Regions from separate parts of the Achromobacter sp. 1012554356 genome, predicted to be linked through region 4. Evidence: predicted binding sites of a transcription regulator. Region 4 holds the regulator's gene; each other region holds the start of a gene.
The links. Region 4 encodes LexA, which represses DNA repair genes until DNA is damaged. Its sites were predicted from a motif close to ACTGTATNNNNATACAGT; they were not measured.
Positions count from the first base shown of each region.

Region 1: AC6LJW_RS10585 (PA0069 family radical SAM protein) is a predicted target of LexA. The motif match lies at 2,585-2,602, and genes of this name have one in related genera.
Region 2: recA (recombinase RecA) is a predicted target of LexA. The motif match lies at 3,336-3,353, and genes of this name have one in related genera.
Region 3: imuA (translesion DNA synthesis-associated protein ImuA) is a predicted target of LexA. The motif match lies at 1,251-1,268, and genes of this name have one in related genera.

Region 1 covers NZ_JCBANC010000016.1:67,816-73,287, forward strand. Annotated here, with positions in the region: gene AC6LJW_RS10575 (EamA family transporter) at 1-510, shown strand, start outside; gene AC6LJW_RS10580 (hypothetical protein) at 528-1,055, opposite strand; gene AC6LJW_RS10585 (PA0069 family radical SAM protein) at 1,132-2,577, opposite strand; gene AC6LJW_RS10590 (sulfate adenylyltransferase subunit 1) at 2,789-4,087, opposite strand; gene cysD (sulfate adenylyltransferase subunit CysD) at 4,130-5,038, opposite strand; gene AC6LJW_RS10600 (phosphoadenylyl-sulfate reductase) at 5,049-5,472, opposite strand, start outside.
Region 2 covers NZ_JCBANC010000047.1:16,052-21,523, reverse strand. Annotated here, with positions in the region: gene AC6LJW_RS21515 (MFS transporter) at 1-836, opposite strand, end outside; gene AC6LJW_RS21510 (sensor histidine kinase) at 1,031-2,407, opposite strand; gene AC6LJW_RS21505 (response regulator transcription factor) at 2,520-3,209, opposite strand; gene recA (recombinase RecA) at 3,435-4,496, shown strand; gene recX (recombination regulator RecX) at 4,626-5,354, shown strand; gene AC6LJW_RS21490 (LysR family transcriptional regulator) at 5,380-5,472, opposite strand, start outside.
Region 3 covers NZ_JCBANC010000062.1:4,631-10,102, forward strand. Annotated here, with positions in the region: gene AC6LJW_RS24455 (Y-family DNA polymerase) at 1-592, opposite strand, end outside; gene imuA (translesion DNA synthesis-associated protein ImuA) at 522-1,226, opposite strand; gene AC6LJW_RS24465 (amino acid permease) at 1,336-2,817, opposite strand; gene ypfH (esterase) at 2,930-3,634, shown strand; gene AC6LJW_RS24475 (IclR family transcriptional regulator) at 3,634-4,425, shown strand; gene AC6LJW_RS24480 (SDR family NAD(P)-dependent oxidoreductase) at 4,457-5,251, opposite strand; gene AC6LJW_RS24485 (Bug family tripartite tricarboxylate transporter substrate binding protein) at 5,253-5,472, opposite strand, start outside.
Region 4 covers NZ_JCBANC010000004.1:124,076-129,547, forward strand. Annotated here, with positions in the region: gene uvrB (excinuclease ABC subunit UvrB) at 1-174, opposite strand, end outside; gene AC6LJW_RS03205 (amino acid aminotransferase) at 250-1,449, shown strand; gene lexA (transcriptional repressor LexA) at 1,599-2,246, shown strand; gene lon (endopeptidase La) at 2,442-4,892, opposite strand; gene clpX (ATP-dependent Clp protease ATP-binding subunit ClpX) at 5,151-5,472, opposite strand, start outside.

The DNA of each region.
Region 1 (5,472 bases), on a different contig from region 4:
GGCATCGTCGGCATGTTGTGCGTCGTGGCGGGGGTGCTGCTGATCGCCACCCAAGGACGGCTGGCCATCTTCAAGCAGGCGCAGGCATGGATCGGCGTGCGCTGGGGCGTGGTGATCGGCCTGTTCATCGCGGCCTATACGGTGGTGGACGCGTACGGCGTGAAAGTGCTGCTGATCAGTCCGGTGCTGTTCGATTGGTTTACCTGTGTCACCCGCACCGCCATGATGACCCCGCACATGCTGCGCCGCCCTACGCAATCGTGGGAATCGATGCGAGGACATTGGCACCTGGCGCTGGCCGTGGGGTTTTTGTCGCCGCTGGGGTACATCCTGGTGCTGTATGCGTTGCGCAACGGCGCGCCGCTAAGCCTGGTGGCGCCTGCCCGGGAAATGTCCATGATGCTCGGCACCCTGGCCGGCATGTTCCTGCTGCGGGAAAAAGTGGGCGTGGGCCGTCTGGCCGGTTGCGTGTCCATTCTGGCGGGCGTGATCCTGCTGGGATCGAGCTGAACCCCGCGCCGCGGCCATCAGAAGCCGCCGGCCACGCCCAACCACATCAGGCCGGGGATCATCGCGCCCCAGGCCAACACCAGCACCACGTCCGTGATCATGGCTTTCATCGTGAGCTGGTTTGCCACCGGCTGCGCCTTGGCGTCTCCGATGCTGTGATCACGCGCCACCGCAGCGGCAGACGCCGCCGGGGAGACGGCGGATGCGCCCGCAACGGGGAGCGCCGCGAGGGAGCCGGCCGCAGGGACGTCAGCCCCCGGTGCGCCGGCTACCGTTGCGCCAGCGTCGGGCACACCACCGCCCACTGCTACGCCAGCCACCCGGGCGCCGCCCGACACTTCCTCGGGCGTGGGCGCCGGCGGGAACGGCCAGCGGGCTGGCATGCGTGTGGCCCGCGCGGGCTGGCCGGACATCGTGCCGTTCCAGGGCATGGCCATGCCTGCCAGGCGGGCGCAGAAGGCCCGAGCGCGGCTGGCGCCGCGGCGCAGCGGATTCAGGGAAACGACGAGCTCATCCGGCAGGACGGAAAAATCAGCGGTGTTCATGGGAACTCCTTGGATAAACGTTCCAGCGCCGGGGCGATTCGCCCTGGCATGCACCCGAGGCAACTGCGGCCTGCGGTCAATCGAACAAAGACAATTGGCCAGCCGCCATGGCGCGCAACTGGCGCGCACCGCGCCCGTATGCGCCGCTGACCGCAGGCAAACCACCAGGAAAAGGGACCCCTGAAGACGCTTTCGCATCAACCGGGGATTGAAAATCGGTAGCGGCGGTGCCGGAGCTGACCGCATTGCCCGTAGCCTCGCCACCGGGCGCCGCGCCATCGAACAGGGATGCCGACGCGCCGGGACCCGCAGGCGGTACAAACCGGCTGCAATCGAGTGACAGGCGCGTACGGTTAAGCCCCAGCTTGCGCGTGGCAACCGTAAAGCGCTGGCGCAGCAGGTCGGCCCAGATGCCCGTGCCGCGCATGCGCGACCCGAAGTTGGGATCGTTGCGGCGGCCGTTGCGCAGGTCTTCGATGCGGTGCAGGACGCGTTGCGCGCGGTCCGGGTAATGAGCGTTGAGCCAGTCCTCGAACAGGGTCTTGACCTCCCAGGGCAGGCGCAGGACCGTGTAACTGGCGTAATGGGCGCCAGCCGCCTTGGCCTCTTGGAGGATGTGCTCCATGGACTCGTCGTTGATGAACGGGATGACCGGCGCCACCAGCACGCCCACCGGCACGCCGGCGTCGGTCAGGCTGCGCACCGCTTCCAGGCGGCGCCACGGCGCAGCGGCGCGGGGTTCGAGCGTGCGGGCCATGCCGGCGTCCAGCGTGGTGATGCTGATGTAGACCACCACGAGGTTCTGCTGCGCCAGGGCTGCCAGCAAGTCCAGGTCGCGGGCGACCAGCGCGTTCTTGGTGACGATGGTGACCGGATGGCGGGTTTCGAGCGCGAGTTCGAGCATGCCGCGCGTGAGGCGCCAGTCGCGCTCGATGGGCTGATAGGCGTCGGTGGCCGAGCCGATATTGATGGGCGACGGCTTGTAGCCGGGACGGGCAAGTTCCGCGCGCAGGGCTTCCACGGCATTGGCCTTGGCGACCAGGCGCGTTTCGAAATCCAGCCCCGGCGAATAGCCCAGGTAGGAATGCGTGGGCCGGGCATAGCAGTACACGCAACCGTGCTCGCACCCGCGGTACGGGTTGGCGGCAACGTCAAAAGGGATATCCGGCGAATCGTTGCGCGACAGGATCTTGCGCGCCTCTTCCGCCGTGACCGTGGTCTTGGGTGCGGGCGGCGCGGAGCGCGTGTCGGGCAGGATGGGAATGACGGTGGCGCTGCCAGCGGGGCCTGCAGTCTGCGAGATTGAGGCGTCGGAGGCTGAACCGTCAAAGGCTGAATCGGGGACGGACTCAACAAAGTCGGCAGGCAGGCCGGAAGCTGACCAGCCGTCGTCGACCTGCACGCGGTCATCGCGCTGAAAGCGATGCCGAACATTAGTAACCGCACCCCGACCGCGCAAGGCGGCGGGGGCGGCAGCCGGGGACCCAGAACCGGCGGGAAAAGAATGATCGGTGCGTGCCATAAAAACTACTGTACAAAAACACAGTGGTTTTGACAAGCACCAAAAGCCTTTTCGTAAGACAGCCCAACTTTACCGCAAGAAGAAGACATCGTCTGAACAATTCGATTTCATCTTGCGAGATGGCCCGGAAACCCGCACCAGCATTGGGTTTGGACGAAAAACAACATAGAAAAACGAGCCCCAGGGCCCGTTTTTTCACCTGTCTTGCGGTTTACCGCAGCATCCCCGCCGCAGCGGTCTGATGCGTGGTTTCGTCGATCAAAATGAACGCGCCGGTCGCCGCCACATCGTCATAACGATCAACCGCCAACGACTCGCGAGTCGTCAGCGTGACGCGGCCGATGTCGTTCATGCGCAGCGTGCCTTCGGTGTTCTCGACCTCCTGCAGTTCATGAATATCCCGATGCGATAACACGGCACGCACCTTCGCCGACGTAAGCCGCGTGCCCGACTTCAGCAGATATTTGCGCGCGGGATTCAACGCCTGCGCATCCAGCCAGCACAGCTCGGCTTCGAACTCGCGCGACACCTGCGCCGGCGCGGCGGTGTGCACGATCACGTCGCCGCGCGACACGTCGACATCGCGGTCCAGCACCAACGTGATCGAATCGCCGGCCACAGCTTCATCGAGCGCACGATCAAAGGCGCGCACCTCCTGCACCACCGCCGTCACGCCCGACGGCTGCACCGTCACTTCGTCGCCGGGGCGCAGCACGCCACTGGCAACGCGGCCGGCATAGCCGCGAAAATCGTCCGCGCGATCGCCGCCATGGCGCGACACCCATTGCACCGGAAAGCGCAGCGGCAAGGTGCGGCCGTCGCCCGACAGGTCCAGCGATTCCAGCAGCGCAAGCAGCGGCTGCCCTTCGTACCAGGGCGTCTTGCCGGACAGCGTGACGACGTTGTCGCCGCTCAGCGCCGACAACGGCAACGCGTCGAAGTGGGGAATGCCCAGCTTGACCGCCAGGTCCGCATAGGCGTCGCGGATGCGTTCGAACACCGCGCGGTCCCAATCCACCAGGTCCATCTTGTTCACCGCGACCACGATGTGGCGGATGCCCAAGAGGCGCGCGATGGTGCTGTGCCGCTTGGTCTGCGGCAGCAGCTTGCCGTCGGCGGCGCGAGTCGCGTCGATCAGGATGACGGCGACGTCCGCGGTGGACGCGCCGGTCACCATGTTGCGCGTGTACTGCTCGTGGCCCGGCGCGTCGGCAATGATGAACTTGCGCGAAGGCGTCGAGAAGTAGCGGTAGGCGACGTCGATGGTGATGCCCTGCTCCCGCTCGGCTTCCAGGCCGTCGGTCAAGAGCGAAAAGTCGATGCCGTCGCCCGCCACGCGCTTGTGCTTGGCGCGTGAAATCGCGTCCAGCTGGTCGGCGAAGACGCCCTTGCTGTCATACAGCAGGCGGCCGATCAGCGTGGATTTGCCATCGTCGACGGAGCCGGCCGTGATCAGGCGCAGCACGCCGGTGTCGGCGCCGGAAAGAAAGGAATCGTTCAGTGCGTTCATGTAGTTCCCCAGACGCCGGCATGCGCCGACGCGTCATCTCATTCAGAAATAGCCTTCCTTCTTGCGGCGCTCCATCGAGGCCTCGGAAGTCTGGTCGTCCATGCGCGTGGCGCCGCGCTCCGTGATGTCCGTCACGGCGGTCTCGGCGATGATGGCCATGGTGTCGGTGGCGTCGGAGGCAACCGGGCACGTGCACGAGATATCGCCCACGGTGCGGAACCGGACGGACAGGCGTTCGACCTGTTCGCCGTCGGCCGGCGGCGTCAGGCGGGTGACCGGCACCAAGAGGCCCTTGCGGCGCACCACCTCGCGCTCATGCGCAAAATAGATCGGGGGCAGCGCCAGCTGTTCGCGCTGGATGTACTGCCAGACGTCCAGCTCGGTCCAATTCGAGATCGGGAAGACGCGCATGTTCTCGCCGCGATGCACGCGGGTGTTGAACAGGTTCCAGAGTTCGGGGCGCTGGGCCTTGGGATCCCACTGGCCGAACTCGTCGCGGAACGAAAAGATGCGTTCCTTGGCCCGAGCCTTTTCCTCATCGCGGCGCGCGCCGCCGATGCAGGCGTCAAACCCGAACTCCTCGATGGCTTCCAGCAGCGTCACCGCCTGCGCCGCGTTGCGCGAATCGGTCTCGCGGCGCAGCACAACGCTGCCGCGCCTGATCGAGTCTTCAACGCTGCGCACGATCAGGGTTTCGCCCAGCTCGGCCGCGCGGGCGTCGCGAAAGGCGATCACCTCGTCGAAGTTGTGGGCGGTGTCGATGTGCATCAGCGGAAACGGAAAGCGCCCCGGCCGGAAGGCCTTTTCGGCCAGGCGCAGCAGCACCACGGAGTCCTTGCCGCCCGAAAAGAGCAGGACAGGCTTTTCACATTCGGCGGCGACTTCGCGCAGGATGAAGATCGCTTCCGATTCCAGCCAATCCAGGTGGCTGCGTTGGATCACGGCAGACATAGGTATTCCCCTAAAACAATTTTGAAATGGTGATGACCCGGTTGCCCGCGTGCAGGCCGCATTCCTTCGAGTCGGACGACTCCCACCACCAGCGCCCTGCCCTCAGGTCTTCGCCGGGGCGGATCGCGCGCGTACAGGGTTCGCAACCGATGGACGGGTAGCCCTGGTCGTGCAGCGGGTTGTAGGGAATGCCGAGCGCGCGGATGGCGGACCAGATCTCGTCCTCGCTCCACTCGGCCAGCGGGTTGAACTTGTAGAGGCCGAAGGTCGCATCGTCCTCTTCCAGCTGCAGCTCGCCGCGCGTCGTGGACTGCGCGCGCCGCTGCCCGGTGATCCAGGCGCCGCGGCCGGACAGCGCACGCTTGAGCGGCTCGACCTTGCGAATCTGGCAACAGGCCTTGCGCAGGTCGACGCTTTCGTAAAAGGCATACGCG
Region 2 (5,472 bases), on a different contig from region 4:
TTCAGCGTTTGCGTCAGGAAGAACAGGGCGTAGAACTGACCCGTGTACCAGACGACGGCTTGGCCGGCGGTCAGGCCCAGGAGCGCCAGGATCACGACCTTCAGGTTCTTCCATTGGCCGAACGATTCGGCGATCGGCGCCTTCGAACCCTTGCCTTCTTCCTTCATGCGCTTGAAGGTGGGGGATTCGTTCAGTTGCAGGCGGATCCACACGGAGATGCCAAGCAGCACCACCGAGATCAGGAACGGAATGCGCCAGCCCCAGGCCTTGAATTCGTCTTCACCCATGAACGTGCGGATGCCGAGGATGACCAGCAGCGACAGGAACAGGCCCAGCGTCGCGGTGGTTTGAATCCAGGACGTGTAGAAGCCGCGGCGGCCGTGCGGGGCGTGTTCGGCAACGTAGGTCGCCGCGCCGCCGTATTCGCCGCCCAGCGCCAGGCCTTGCAAGAGGCGCAGGACGATCAGGATGGCGGGTGCGGCCAGGCCGATGCTGGCGTAGCTGGGCAGGATGCCGACGAGGAACGTGGACAGGCCCATGATCACGATCGTGACCAGGAAGGTGTATTTGCGTCCGACCAGGTCACCCAGACGGCCGAACACCAGCGCGCCGAACGGCCGCACCGCGAAACCGGCCGCGAAGGCCAGCAGCGCGAAGATGAAGCCCGCGGTCGGGTTCACGCCGGAGAAAAAGTGTTGGGCAATGATGGCTGCGAGCGAGCCGTACAGATAAAAGTCATACCACTCGAACACCGTGCCGAGTGAAGACGCGAAGATGACCTTGCGCTCCTCCTTGGTCATCGGACGCGGATCCGCGGATGGACCGCGGCCTGCCATGGTAGTTGTGCTCATGATGTCTCCTCGTTTTTAGGCCGGCGGTTTTCCGCCGTGCTTGACCCTCCGCCGGCGAGACCGACATCGAGCTATCGCCACATTGGGGGCCGAGGCTGACGAGGTTCTGACGTGACCCTTACTCGAATCTTAAAATTGAAACAAATAGTAATTTCACAGGGGAGTGCTAGGGATAGTCCTTAGCTGTCCGATGCCTCTGGCGCAGGCGTATAGAGGGGAAAAACGACGCGGATGCGCGTGCCGGGCAGGCTGGAGTGTTCGGTGGGATGGTCGCCGATCTCGACGCTTGCCTGATGCTTCTGTGTGATTTCGCGCACGATGGCCAGGCCCAGTCCGCTGCCATCGGACGTCGTGCCGAGCACGCGGTAGAAGCGGTCGAACACACGTTCGCGCTCCTCGGGCGCAATGCCTGGTCCCGAGTCCTCGACTTCCAGCACGCCCTGGCTGTCCGCCTGCAACACGCGCACGGTGATGTGGCCGCCGCGCGGGGTGTAGCGCAGCGCGTTGTCGACCAGGTTGTTCAGCAATTCGGCCAGCAGCAGGGGATTGCCGTTGATCTCGACGGGCGTATCCGACCCTTCAAAACCCAGGTCCGTGCTGAGCGACAGCGCCAACGGCACCCAGTGCATGGTCTGCTCGTACGCGATCGCGTTGATGTCCGTGCGCGTCAGCCCGATGGCGCTGGGGTTCTCGGCGCGGGCCAGGAGCAGCAACTGGTTGACGAGCCGCGTCGCGCGCTCAGAACCAGTCACGAGCTGGCGCAGGCTGGATTGCATTTCCTCGGGACTGGCGTCGCGCAGCGCCAGTTCGGCCTGTGTGCGCAACCCGGCCAGCGGGGTCTTCAACTGGTGCGCGGCATCGGCCACGAACCGGCGCTGCGCCTGCACGTTGGCGGACAGGCGGTCCAGCAGGTCGTTCATGGCCGCGACCAGCGGCGCGATTTCGGACGGCGCGGCGCGCTCGTCGATGGGAGAGAGGTCGTCGGGCCGCCGCGCGCGCAGCCGCTGCTGCAGCGCATTCAAGGGCGCCACGCCGCGCGACAGGCCGAACCAGACGAGCAGCACGGCGATGGGCAGCACCACGAACTGCGGAATGATCACGCCCTTGATGATGTCGTTGGCGAGCTGCGTGCGCTTTTCCACGGTCTCGGCCACGATGAACAGCGCCGGCTGCGTGCCGGGCAGGTGCAGATCCACCCAGGTGAAGGCCAGCCGGATACCGAAGCCCCGCAGCGTGTCGTCCTCGTACTGGACCTCGCCGGGGCGGGGCTGGCCCACCGTGGCGGGAAGCGGCAGCGCGCGGTCGCCGCCCAGGTATTCGCCGCGGCTGCCCAGCGCCAGCCAGAACACGCTGTCGGTTTCGTCGGCGCGCAGCACGTCGCGCGCGGCATCGGTCATCTTCAGCACCGCGCGGCCATCCTGCGCGTGAACCTGACGCGTCAGCACATGCAGGTTGTTGGCCAGCGCCCGGTCGTAAGGCACGTTGGCGATGTTCTGCGCCACCACGTAGGTGATGGCGACGCTCATGGGCCACAGCAGGAACAGCGGCGCCAGCATCCAGTCCAGAATCTCGCCCAGCAGCGAGCGCTGGGGCGGCGCGAAGCTCGGGCCCTTGGACCCGGCTTGCATGATGTCCAGGGCTTCCTGGTTGAGCGGCTCTGGGGAGGGCTCAGCTTGCGAGGTACGCCGCACCCTGGTCCCGCTCAAGACAGTAGCCCAGGCCACGCACGGTGACGATCTTCACGCCGCTGGGCTCCAGCTTTTTGCGCAGGCGATGCACGTAGACCTCGATGGCGTTGGTGCTGACTTCCTCGCCCCATTCGCACAGGTGATCCACGAGTTGGGTCTTGCTGACCATGCGTCCGCTGCGGGTCAGCAGGATCTCGAGCAGGCTGACTTCGCGGGCCGACAGATCCAGCGTCTGGTCGTCGACGATGGCGACGCGGCCGGTCTGGTCAAACAGCAGCTTGCCGTGCTTGAGCATCGTGGCGCCGCCGCCCGCGCCGCGCCGCGTCAGCGCCCGCACTCGGGCTTCGAGTTCGGACAGCGCGAAGGGCTTGGCCATGTAGTCGTCGGCGCCCAGGTCCAGGCCCTTGACGCGCTGTTCGATGCTGTCGGCGGCGGTCAGGATGAGAACGGGCAGGGCGGAATTGCGGGCGCGCAGGCGGCGCAGCACTTCCAGGCCGGCCAGTTGCGGCAGGCCGAGATCCAGGATGAGTAGGTCGAAAGCCTGGGCGGCCAGCGCGGAATCGGCGGAAAGCCCGTCGCGCACGGCATCCACGGCATAGCCGTTGTGGCGCAACGAGCGGGACAGGCCGTCGGCCAGGATGCTGTCGTCTTCGGCAATCAGGATACGCATGGGCTGCTGCTAGGAAGAAACACACCGGCCCGGGGGCGGAAAAAGGGCAAAATACCGGGATCGCTCCGGATTCTGTCATACGCCGCCGGGCTTGCCACTCAGGGTATACGTGCAAAGAACTGGCACACTGGTTATTTGTCCAGTACAATCCGATGCCATAATCTGATCCTCATTGCCAGACCCGCAGTTTTCCGACTTCCAGATACGTTACAGACAGGACTCCTCATGGACGACAAAACCACCAAGGCCGCCGCTTCGGAAAAAGCCAAGGCGCTTGCCGCCGCACTCTCGCAGATCGAAAAGCAGTTCGGCAAGGGCTCGATCATGCGCTACGGCGACAACGAGGTCTCGCACGACATTCAGGTGGTTTCCACGGGCTCGCTCGGTCTGGATATCGCACTGGGCGTCGGCGGTTTGCCGCGCGGCCGCGTCGTTGAAATCTACGGTCCGGAATCGTCGGGCAAGACCACGCTCACGCTGCAGGTCGTCGCTGAAATGCAAAAGGTGGGCGGCACTTGCGCCTTCGTCGACGCGGAACACGCTCTGGACGTGCAGTACGCCTCCAAGCTGGGCGTCAACCTGGCCGACCTGCTGATCTCGCAGCCGGACACCGGCGAACAGGCACTGGAAATCACGGACGCGCTGGTGCGCTCGGGTTCGGTCGACCTGATCGTCGTCGACTCCGTGGCCGCCCTGGTTCCCAAGGCCGAAATCGAAGGCGAAATGGGCGATTCGCTGCCCGGCCTGCAGGCCCGCCTGATGAGCCAGGCGCTGCGCAAGCTGACCGCCACCATCAAGAAGACCAACTGCATGGTCATCTTCATCAACCAGATCCGGATGAAGATCGGCGTCATGTTCGGCAACCCCGAAACCACCACTGGCGGCAACGCGCTCAAGTTCTACGCGTCCGTGCGCCTGGACATCCGCCGCATCGGCTCCATCAAGAAGGGCGACGAGGTCGTCGGCAACGAAACCCGCGTCAAGGTCGTCAAGAACAAAGTGGCGCCGCCATTCAAGCAGGCGGAGTTCGACATCATGTATGGTGCGGGTATCTCGCGCGAAGGCGAAATCATCGACCTCGGCGTGGCCGCCAACGTCGTCGACAAGTCGGGCGCCTGGTACAGCTACAACGGCAACCGCATCGGCCAGGGCAAGGACAACGTCCGCGAATACCTGAAAGAACACAAGGACATGGCCATCGAGATCGAAAACCGCGTCCGCGAAAACCAGGGTATCGTCAGCCGCGCCGCTGAATTCGTGCCCACGGCGGAAGACACCGCCGAGTAATTTCGGGGCATTCGACAGGGCTCGCCGCGGTTCGGGCAAGCCCCAACGCCGGCCCGGCTGGGCTGGGAAACTGCGGCAGGCGCCAACATGGGCCTGCCGTTTTGTTTTGTTTAGCAAGCAGAAAAGCGCATGAGCTGGAAATCGACTCCCGCGTCCGCCGAACGCCAACGCGCCAGGTTGGACGACGAATTCGAAACGGTCGCCAAGCCGCAAGGCTTGCGGCGCACGTCCGATGCGCGGGTGGCCCGCGAGACCGCGGCGTCTGACGATTCGGCCGATGGCGCTGAATCTTCCGGCCTGTGGCACCGCAGTTCCGAACAGCGAAGTTCCGATCAGCGCGGCGCCGCACGCGGCCGGCGTGCCGACGCTGCCGACAACGACGGCGAGGCGTCAACGTCCGACGGCAAGCAGGCGCGCAAGGGGCCGTCGCTGAAGATGCGGGCAGTGGGGTATCTATCGCGGCGCGAGCACGCGCGCGAAGAACTGGCGCGCAAGCTGGCTGCTTACGCCGAAGATGCCTCTGAAGTCGAATCCGTGCTGGACACGCTTGAAAAAGAAGGCTGGCTGTCCACCGAACGCTTCGCCCAAAGCCTGGTTCATCGGCGCGCCTCCCGGCAGGGCGCGGCGCGCATCGTGCAGGAACTGCGCCAGCACGGCGTGGACGACAACCAGGTCGCGGAACTGCGCGACCAGCTTCGCGCCACCGAGTACGACCGGGCGCTTGAAGTCTGGAAAAAGCGCTTCAGCGCCAAGCCCGAAGATCGTGCGGCCTACGCAAAGCAGGCGCGCTTTCTGGCCAGCCGGGGTTTCGCGCACGACGTGATCCGGCGCATCCTGGGCGAGGGCGGCGAAGACTGACTGCACCCATTGCGCAACCCCGCCATCATTTCGCCGACTTGATGCCCGACAGCGTCTTGAAGCAGACGTCTCGGGTGATCGTCAAAAATTCGTCGATATACGAGGCGTCCGTGTCCTC
Region 3 (5,472 bases), on a different contig from region 4:
GCAGGTGCGCCAGCGTGTGGCAACCGATGTCGTCCAGCCAGTTGCGGCGGTCTTGCGCCTGGGGCAGCAGCGACAGCGGCAGGGCATCGAGCCGCCGCGCCAGGGTGGATAGCTTCAGTGTGCGGCGGGGAACGCGCCGGCCGGCGCGCCGCGCTAGCAGCCAGGCGCCCTTGGCCGTGGGCGCCATGCCCAGCGACACCCGCAGATCCAGCGCGCGCAGCGTGGCGGCGACCCGTCGGCTCAGCGCCCGCGGCCCCCGAAAGAACATCAGGCTGGCGCCCACGTTCAGCAGCACGGTGTCGCCGTCGGCCAGGGCGATTTCGGGGGTGTACTGCAAGAGGGCCAGCGCCGCGCCGTGCAGGGCGTCGGCCTCGGCCAGCGCATTGCGGGGCAGCAGTTCCACGCCAGGGGCGATGGCCGCCGCGCCCGCGCGGCGCATGCCGGGCGTCACGCCGGCCTGGCGGGCGGCGGGCGTCAGGGCGGCGACCCGTTCCTGATCCAGAACGGCGAACGCCTCCTGTTCATGCGGCCAGTGCGGGCGTAGGGCGTCCAGCGGCAGGCAGCGCAGGTAGGCGGCGATCCAGAGGCGCATGGCGGGGAGAAGAGGGAGTAAGCGCGCCGGGCTCCAGGCCCACGTAGAGTGGGGTGTCGCAGACAGGCCCCCGGCGCTTCAGGATGTGGACGGACAGGCCGCCGGGCGCGGGCGCCAGCGCCAGCCGCAAGGCGGCGGGCGTGGCGGTCTGCGCGGCGCGGGACGGGCGCACGGCGATGAACAGCAGGTCGCTGGCCTGGGCGGCCAGGTGCAGGCGGCGCAGGGATTCGGGGCGCACGTGGGGCAGCCAGCAGATCAGCGCGCCGCAACTGGCGTTTTTCAGGATCTGTTCGCTGGCCCACAGCGCATCGACCGGTTTTTCGGGCGCCACCCAGAGCAGTTGCCGGGGATCCAGCCGCCAGCTCATCCAGCTGGCGATGTGCGGCACGTGCGGCGGCTGCACCAGGGCAATGGGACGCCGCGTTTCCAATTGGGCCAGCGCCGGACGCAGCAGGCGGATTTCTCCGATGCCGGGATGGGGGGTGAGCAGTTCGACGAGCGATCCGAGCGGCCAGCCGTTATCCGGCAGTTCGGCCGACAGCGCCGCGTGCCCGGTTGGCAGGGTGCGTGCGGCGCCTTTGGCCAACTGCGTGGCGCGCCACAACGCGGGATGGATATGTTCGGGGGACTGCATGGCGAAAGCGCCCGGTGCTCAATACCTGTATGAATGTACAGTATTGTACCGGGCTTTGCGCCGGCCAGACGTATCGAAAAGTGCCCCCGAAGAGGGCCCCCCGAAAGTGCTAGAACCGCATGTCCTGGTATTTCACCCAGCGCGAGCCGCGCAGCAGCCGGTGGCCGATCCACAGTCCCAGGAACAGCGGAATGGCCAGGTACGTCGACACCACGCCGATCCAGTCGATGCGTTCTTCCAGGAACGCCTGATAGTTCTGTCCCAGCGTGACCACCAGGCACAGCACGAACGCCAGCAGCGGCCCGAACGGAAAGAGTCCCGCCTTGTAGGGCAGGTTGGCGGTGTCGTAACCGTGCTTCACGTAGCCCTGACGGAAGCGGTAATGGCTGACCGCGATGCTCAGCCACACGATGAATTCCGTCATCCCCGCGAAATTGAGCAGCCAGATGTAGACGGCCTTCGGGCTGTACACCACGCTGAACAGGCACAGACACGCCAGCAGCGTCGTTGCCAGCAGCGCATACAGCGGCACGCCGCGCGGGGTGAGCCGCTTGAAGAGCGCGGGCGCCTGGCCCTCGGCCGCCATGTTGAACAGCATCCGCGTCGCCGCATACATGCCCGAATTGCCGGCCGACAGCACCGAGGTCAGGATCACCGCGTTCATCACCGTGGCCGCCGACAGCAGGCCCGCGTGCTCGAACACCAGCGTGAAGGGGCTGACCGCGATGTCCTCGACCTCGTTGCGCAGCAGTTGCGGATCGGTGTAGGGCACCAAGAGGCCGATGATCAGGATGGCCAGCACATAGAACAGCAGGATGCGCCAGAACACGCTGTTGATTGCGCGCGGCACGTTGCGCCGGGGGTTTTCGGATTCGCCGGCCGCCACGCCCACCAGTTCGGTGCCCTGAAAGGAATAGGCCACCACCATCGCCACGCCCACCCACGTCGCCGCGTTGCCGACGAAGGGCGCGTCGCCCACCTTCCAGTTGTCCATGCCCACCGGCCCGCCGCCGTGGATGATGCCGGCCAGCATCGCCACGCCCACCACGATGAAACACAGCACCGCCACCACCTTGATGATGGCGAACCAGTATTCCGCCTCGCCGAAACTGCGCGCCGAGAAGGCGTTCAGCCCAAAGGTCAGCGCCAGGAAGGCCACGCTCCATATCCATCCTGGGGTGTCCGGCAGCCAGTACGCCATGACGAGCTGCGCCGCCACCACGTCCACCGCCACCACCGTGGCCCAGCTCACCCAGAAATTCCAGCCCAGCGCAAAGCCGAAGCCCGGATCGACGTAGCGCGACGCATAAGTGCAGAACGACCCCGACACCGGCATGAACGTGGCAAGCTCGCCCAGGCTGGTCATGATGAAGTACACCATCAGGCCGATCACCAGATAGACCATCAGCGCGCCGCCCGGACCCGCTTGCGCGATGGCCGCGCCGGAAGCGACGAACAGGCCGGTGCCGATGGCCCCGCCCAGCGCTATCATCGTGAGGTGGCGCGCCTTGAGCACGCGGTGCAGCTGATTGTTGTTGGCAGTATTGCTGGCAGGCGCGGCGGCGCCCGAGTCGATGTTCGGTGTGTGCATTACGAAGGTGTAGGGTGGCCCGCGTCATCGGTACGATGCCGGGCGCGGCGCATTTTACAATGCGGCAATCGGGGCGCAGTCCCACCGTCCCAGGCCAGCACGGAGCAGTTTCATGGCGTCTTCCAGTTCTATCGAATTTCTTCCCGATCCGGGCGTCGACGTGCGCCAGCTCTTCATCCTGCTGCACGGCGTGGGCGGATCGCCCGCCAGCCTGGAGCCCCTGGCCCAGGCGGTGCGCGCGGCCTTTCCGACCGCGGCCGTGCTGATCCCCGAAGGTTTCGAGGCCTTTGACGGCGGCGGCGCGGGCCGGCAGTGGTTCTCCGTGCGCGGCGTCACCGAAGACAACCGCGCCGAGCGCGTGGCCCAGGCCATGCCGCAGTTGGAAACCTACGTGCGCGAAGCCCAGGCGCGCTTCGGCCTGCTGCAGTCCGACACCGCGGTGGCCGGCTTTTCGCAGGGCGCCATCATGGCGCTGGAGCTGGTGCAGGCGCACGACGGCATGGCCGGCCGCGTCATCGCGTTCTCGGGCCGCTACGCGCAACTGCCCAAGAACGCCCCGCTATACACCACGATTCATCTGCTGCACGGCGCCGACGACGCGGTCATGAGTGTTTCGCAGGCGCAGGCGGCGCAGGCCCGCCTGGCCGAACTGCACGGCGACTCCACCATCGACATCGCCACCCACGTGGGCCACGAACTGCATCCCGCCCTGATCCAGCGAGCCATCGTCCGCCTGCAGACCTGCGTGCCGCTGCGTAGCTGGGAGGCCGCGCTGGGCCTGAACCAGACGCCGCCGGACGGCACGACGGTGCATTGATGGGAGGTTTGCCCCAACGCGCGGCCGACGCCGTCGGCGGCGCGCAAAGCATTTTCCGCGTGCTGCGCATTCTTAAATACGTCGGGGCGGCGCCGGCGCGCGGCGTGGGCCTGACCGACGTCGTGCGCGATGTGGGCCTGACGCCGCCCACCGCGCACCGCATGCTGTCGGCCTTGCTGCAGGAAGGCTTTCTGGCGCTCAATCCCCGGCTCAAGACCTACAGCCTTGGCCGCGAATCCTACATCCTGGGGCTGGCGGCCGAGAGCCGGCACGGCATCAAGGCCATCGCCGAATCCGCCGTGCTCCGGCTTGCGCAATCCACGGGCGACACCAGCTTCCTGTCCGTGCGCTCGGGACACGAAGCGGTCTGCGTGGACCGCAAGACCGGCGACTTTCCCATCAAGATCCTGACGCTGGAAGTCGGCCACCGCCGCCCGCTGGGCGTGGGGGCGGGCAGCCTGGCGTTGCTGGCGTTCCTGCCCAACGACGATATCGATCGTGTGCTGGCGCGCTATGACGCCAGCGCGGCGCCCGATCTGCCGTCCACCGACATGCTGCGCGAGGACATCGCCGCCGCGCGCAAGAATGGCTATGCGCTCAACCCGGGCCGCATCATTCCCGACATGCTGGGCGTGGGCGTGCCGGTGTTCGACCGCGAACAGCACGTGGTGGCGGCGTTGAGCGTGGCGGCGATTCGCTCACGTCTTTCCGGCGCGCGCCTGACCGATGTGGTGGCCGCATTGCAGCGTGCGGCCTCGGAATTGTCGGCGGACCTGGCGCCGCGCGTCTGACCGCCGCGCGGCGGGCGCAAGGCCGAGCGCGTCAGCGCCCCGCGCAGGCCTTGCCGCCATCCACCGGCAGGCAGACGCCGGTGATGTACTTGGCCTCGTCGCTCGCCAGAAACAGCGCGGCATGGGCAACATCCCACGCATCCCCCATCCGCCCCATCGGGCTGGCGCCATTGCGCCGCCGCCGCATCTCCTCGACGTCGTCGAATTGCCCCGCGATCTGCTTGTAGATCAACGGGGTGTCGATGACGCCGGGCAGGACGGCGTTCACGCGGATGTTGTCCGGCGCGTAGCGCACCGCCAGCGACCGCGTCAGATGGTTCAATCCCGCCTTGGCCGCGTAGTACGAGGTGTATGGATACGAATTGACCTGGATCGAGGCCAGCGACGAAATGTTGACGATGCTGCCCGAGCCCTGCGCCAGCATGGCGGGCAGCACATGCTTGCAGGTCAGGAACACGCCCGTCAGGTTGGTGTCCAGCACGCGATGCCAGCTTTCCTCGCTGGCCTCGATGGGATCGCCCATTTCGGTGATGCCCACGTTGTTGTGCAGCACGTCGATGCGCCCGGCGGCCGCCAGCACGGCGGCAACCGCGGCCTGAATCTGCGCGGAGTCAGTCACGTCGGCGGTCAACGCCTGGCAACGGCCGCCTTCGGCCTCGATGAGGGCGCACGTCTCGCGCGCGGCCTCGGACCTGACGTCCACCGCGAAGACCCGCGCGCCTTCACGCGCATACAGCGCCGCCGCGGCCTTGCCGTTGCCCCAGCCCGGGCCGGACGACCCCGCGCCAAACACCAGCGCCACCTTGTCTTTCAGCCGCTCGCCCATGTCATTCCGCCGAGATGTGGGCGAAGTCGGCCACCTTCTTCCACTTGGTCACGTCGTCCTGGATCATCGCGGCAAAGGCCTCGGGCTTGTCGGCGACAACATACGCGCCAACACCGGCGTACTTGGCCTGCACGTCCTTGTCCGCCAGCGCCTTGCGCGACGCGTCGTTGAGCTTGGCCAGCACGTCCTTCGGCAGGCCGGCAGGCGCCAGCAGCCCGTTC
Region 4 (5,472 bases):
CGTCTGGTACATGAGACCGTCTTCGACACCCTGGGTCAGCCCTGCGATGGCCGTGGGCTGGTCCCCCGCCGGCGGATAGGGTTGATAGAGATGAAACGGGCTGTCAGGGAAATCGACGAATCCCGGACCTGCGGCGGGAGCCCCCGCGCTTGGGTCTATTGCGCTCTTAGGCATGCTAGACTGTTCCAGGGTAAACCCCCCATTATCCACAGCACTTCGTACTGCGTCCACCCACCTCATCAGAGTCTCATGAGCACCCTATTCGATTCCGTCGAGCTCGCGCCGCGCGACCCCATTCTTGGCCTGAACGAACAATACAACGCGGACACCCGCCCCGGTAAAGTGAACCTGGGTGTGGGCGTGTATTACGATGATCAGGGACGGATCCCGCTCCTGGGCGCAGTGCGCAAGGCTGAAACCGCCCGCATCGAGGCCGCTGCTGCTCGCGGCTACCTGCCGATCGAAGGCATCGCCGGCTACAACGCCGGTGCGCAAGCGCTGCTGCTGGGCAAGGATTCCGCGCTGGCCGCCGCCGGCCGTGTGCTGACCACGCAGGCACTGGGCGGCACCGGCGCCCTGAAGATTGGCGCCGATTTCCTGCGCCAGTTGCTGCCGGGCTCCAAGGTTCTGATCAGCAACCCCAGCTGGGAAAACCACCGCGCCCTGTTCGAGCGCGCCGGTTTTGAAGTCGGCACCTATGCCTATTACGACGCCACCACCCGCGGGCTGAACTTCGAAGCCATGCTGGCCGACCTCAAGGCCGCGCCCGCCAAGACCGTCGTTGTGCTGCACGCTTGCTGCCACAACCCCACCGGCGCCGATCCCACCCCCGATCAGTGGAAGCAAATTGCCGCTGTCGTAAAGGACAACAACCTGGTCCCGTTCCTGGACATCGCCTACCAAGGGTTTGGCGACGGCTTGACGGAAGACGCCTCGGTCGTGCGCCTGTTCGCCGACCTGGACATGACCATGTTCATCAGCTCGTCGTTCTCGAAGTCGTTCTCGTTGTATGGCGAGCGCGTTGGCGCACTGACTGTCGTGGCCGGCAGCAAGGACGAAGCCACCCGCGTGCTGAGCCAGCTCAAGCGCGTCATCCGCACCAATTACTCCAACCCGCCGACGCACGGCGGCACGGTCGTCTCCACGGTGCTGAACACGCCCGAGCTGTTCGCCCTCTGGGAAGAAGAACTGGCCGGCATGCGCGATCGCATCCGCCTGATGCGCGCGCAACTGGTCGACAAAATCAAAGAGCACGGCGGCAAGCAGGACTTCAGCTTCGTGCTGAAGCAGCGCGGCATGTTCTCGTATTCGGGTCTGTCCGCCGCTCAGGTGGACCGGCTGCGCGAAGAACATGGCGTCTACGCCGTGTCCAGCGGCCGCATCTGCGTGGCCGCGCTGAACAGCGGCAACATCGACAAGGTCGCAGCCGGCATCGCGGCCGTGCTGTAAATCGCCAGGCGGCGCCGCGCCGTCTTCAACCAAAAACGGGACCTGCGGGTCCCGTTTTTGTTGGCCTCGCGACCGGCTTGCTTTTTTGCGCTGCGTCCCCCAGAATGGCGCTGTATATATGTACAGTCCGCTCGCAACGGATCATCGCCATGGCCAGCAAACTCACGGATCGCCAACAACAAATCCTGGACCTCATCAGGCAAACGGTCACGCGCACCGGCTTTCCGCCGACGCGTGCCGAAATCGCCCAGGCCCTGGGTTTCCGCTCCCCCAACGCCGCCGAAGACCATCTCAAGGCGTTGGCTCGCAAGGGCGCCATCGAACTCACGGCCGGCGCCTCGCGCGGCATCCGCTTGAAGGACGCCACCACACCGGTCCAGTCCTCGCTTCCCATCCCCGCCCTCGCCCAGCTCCTATTGCCGCTCGTCGGCCGCGTTGCGGCAGGCAGCCCGATTCTTGCAGCCGAGCACGTTGAACGCGAAGTCGGCGTAGACCCTAGCCTCTTTGCACAGGCGCCCGATTATCTGCTCAAGGTGCGCGGCATGAGCATGCGCGACGCAGGCATCCTCGAAGGCGACCTGCTGGCTGTCAAAAAGGCATCTGAAGCCCGCAATGGCCAGATCGTGGTGGCTCGTATTGGCGACGATGTCACGGTCAAGCGCCTTCAGCGCCAGAACGGCCACATCGAGCTGCTGCCCGAAAATCCCGACTTCGAAACCATCGTGGTCAAGGCCGATCAGGAATTTGCGCTCGAAGGCATTGCAGTGGGCCTCATCCGCACCCAGGCGCTGCACTAGGCCGGGCTCGGCCTATGTAAAGTCGGGCCGCCATCATGCGGCCTGCGCCCCGCCCCTTGCAGGGGGGCCCAAGCTCAAAAAACAAAACCCCGCTCATGTGAGCGGGGTTTTTTGCTTTCGGGGCGTTCGCTACACTTGCGCCACCCCTGGGCTTCGGACGCCCTCTTTCGAGAGCGTCCTGCGTTCAAGACGCCATTAGTGCTTCATGACCGGGTCGGTCGAGCCGGGTTCAGCCGGCTTGGCAACCAGGGCATCCTTGACGGCTTCTTCCTCGGCCAACGGCTCCGGCAGACGTTCCAGGGCCAGTTCAAGCACCTTGTCGATCCAACGCACCGGCACGATCTCAAGGTGGTTCTTGACGTTGTCCGGAATCTCCGCCAAATCCTTGACGTTTTCTTCCGGGATCAGAACCGTCTTGATACCACCGCGGTGAGCCGCGAGCAGCTTTTCCTTCAGGCCGCCGATGGGCAGCACTTCGCCGCGCAGCGTGATCTCGCCCGTCATGGCGACATCTGCGCGCACCGGGATGCGCGACAGCGCCGACACCATGGCCGTGGTGATCGCGATACCCGCGGACGGACCGTCCTTGGGCGTCGCGCCTTCCGGCACGTGCACGTGCATGTCGTGCTTTTCAAACACGCTGTCGGCAAAGCCCAGGCGGCGAGCCCGCGAACGCACGACGGTGCGCGCTGCCTCGACCGATTCCTTCATCACGTCGCCGAGCGAACCCGTGCGCTGGATGACACCCTTGCCGGGCATGTCCGCGACTTCAATCGTCAGCAGGTCGCCGCCGACTTCCGTCCACGCCAGGCCGGTCACCTGACCAGTCTGGTTTTCCTTCTCGGCCATGCCAAAGGCGTAGCGGCGCACACCCAGGAAATCGCTGAGGTTGTCGGCCGTGACGTTGACCGCCTTGACCTCGAGCGTCTTGCCCTCGGCCTTGGCGCGATCGCTTTGGGTCAGCAACTGCTTGATGACCTTGCGGCAGATCTTGCCCACTTCGCGCTCGAGCGCACGGACACCGGCTTCGCGGGTGTAGTAGCGCACGATATCGCGCAGCGCGCTGTCGTCGACCGTCAGCTCGGTCTCCTTCACGCCGTTGTTCTTCATCAGCTTGGGCAGCAGATGGTCGCGGGCGATGTGGATCTTTTCTTCCTCGGTGTAACCCGACAGGCGGATCACTTCCATACGGTCCAGCAGGGCCGGCGGGATGTTCAGCGTGTTGCTGGTGGCCACGAACATGACGTCGGACAGATCGAAGTCGACCTCGATGTAGTGGTCCTGGAACGTGTGGTTCTGTTCCGGATCCAGCACTTCGAGCAGGGCCGACGAGGGATCGCCGCGGAAATCCATGCCCAGCTTGTCGATTTCATCAAGCAGGAACAGCGGATTGCGCACGCCGACCTTCGACATGTTCTGCACGATCTTGCCGGGCATCGAGCCGATGTACGTGCGACGGTGGCCGCGGATCTCGGCTTCGTCACGCACGCCGCCCAGGGCCATGCGCACGAACTTGCGGTTCGTTGCCTTGGCGATCGACTGGCCAAGCGAGGTCTTGCCGACGCCCGGAGGGCCAACCAGGCACAGGATCGGCGCCTTCACCTTGTCCACGCGCTGTTGCACGGCAAGATATTCGAGGATCCGTTCCTTGACCTTTTCCAGACCGTAGTGGTCGTTGTCCAGCACCGTTTCGGCGTTGCTGATCGAGTTGTTGATCTTGCTCTTCTTTCTCCAGGGGAGATTGATGAGCGTGTCGATGTAGTTGCGCACCACGGTGGCTTCGGCCGACATGGGCGACATGAGCTTGAGCTTCTTGAGCTCGGCATCGGCCTTCTTGCGTGCCTCTTTGGGCATGTGGGCAGCGATGATCTTCTTTTCAAGCTCTTCGATGTCCGCACCCTCTTCGCCTTCGCCCAACTCTTTCTGAATGGCCTTGACCTGCTCATTCAGGTAGTAGTCGCGCTGGCTCTTTTCCATCTGCTTCTTCACGCGGCCGCGAATCCGCTTCTCGACCTGGAGGATGTCGATTTCGGTTTCGAGTTGCGTGAGCAGGCCTTCGAGGCGTTCGGAAGTGCCGGTGATCTCGAGCATCTTTTGCTTCTGCTCGAGCTTCAGGGGAAGATGCGCGGCAATCGTGTCAGCCAGGCGACCGGCATCGTCGATGCCAGCCAGCGAGGTCAGGATCTCCGGGGGGATCTTCTTGTTGAGCTTAACGTACTGCTCGAACTGCGCGACGATGGCGCGGCGCAGGGCTTCGGTTTCGGAGCCTTGCATGGCGTCCGGTTCGATGGGCGACACCTGGCAGGTGAAGTGCGAATCGGCGTCTTCAATGGTGTTGATGCGCGCACGCTGCGTGCCTTCAACCAGCACCTTCACGGTGCCGTCAGGCAGCTTGAGCATCTGCAGGATGCCGGCGACGCAGCCAATTTCGTAAACGTCTTCAGGCGTGGGGTCATCTTTGCCGGCGGACTTTTGAGCCACCAGCATGATGCTTTTGCCCGCTTCCATCGCGACCTCGAGCGCGCGGATGGAGCGCGGACGGCCGACGAACAGCGGGATGACCATGTGCGGGAACACTACGACATCGCGCAGCGGCAGCAGGGGAAGGTCGATCGGGTCGGAAGGCAGGGTCTGGCTGGCAGACATATGAGGTTCCTCGGTATGACTCGGCGTATGGGGACGGGACACCCGGGTAATACCCGAGCAAACTCGTCAATTACGTCTGTTATGGGAACAATAGCCGAAAATTCAAGATCTCGGCCGCCTGGATCACCAAAAGGCCCCAAAAAGGCCCTGGAACCGCCTTCAGTATGCGGCCATGGCGGACGGCTGAAAAGCGCGATCGGGGGTGTAGAAGCGCCCTAGGCAAAAAAACCCGTTACGAGAACGGGCTTTTTTGAAATATCAGGCGGCGGCATCGCGGACTTCACCGCGCTCCGGCTTCTCTGGCGCGGCGTTTTCATCCGCGTAGATCAGCAAGGGCTTGCCCTCGCCTTCGATGGCGTTTTCGTCGAGCACCACACGCTTGACGTTGCCCTGCGAGGGCAGGTCGTACATGGTGTCGAGCAGCGCCTGTTCGATGATGGAACGCAGGCCACGAGCGCCCGTCTTGCGGCGCAGCGCCTTGCGGGCGATGGCCTTGAGCGCGGCGGGCCGCACATCGAGCTCGGCGCCTTCCATGGCGAACAGCTTCTGGAATTGCTTGAGCAAGGCGTTCTTGGGCTCG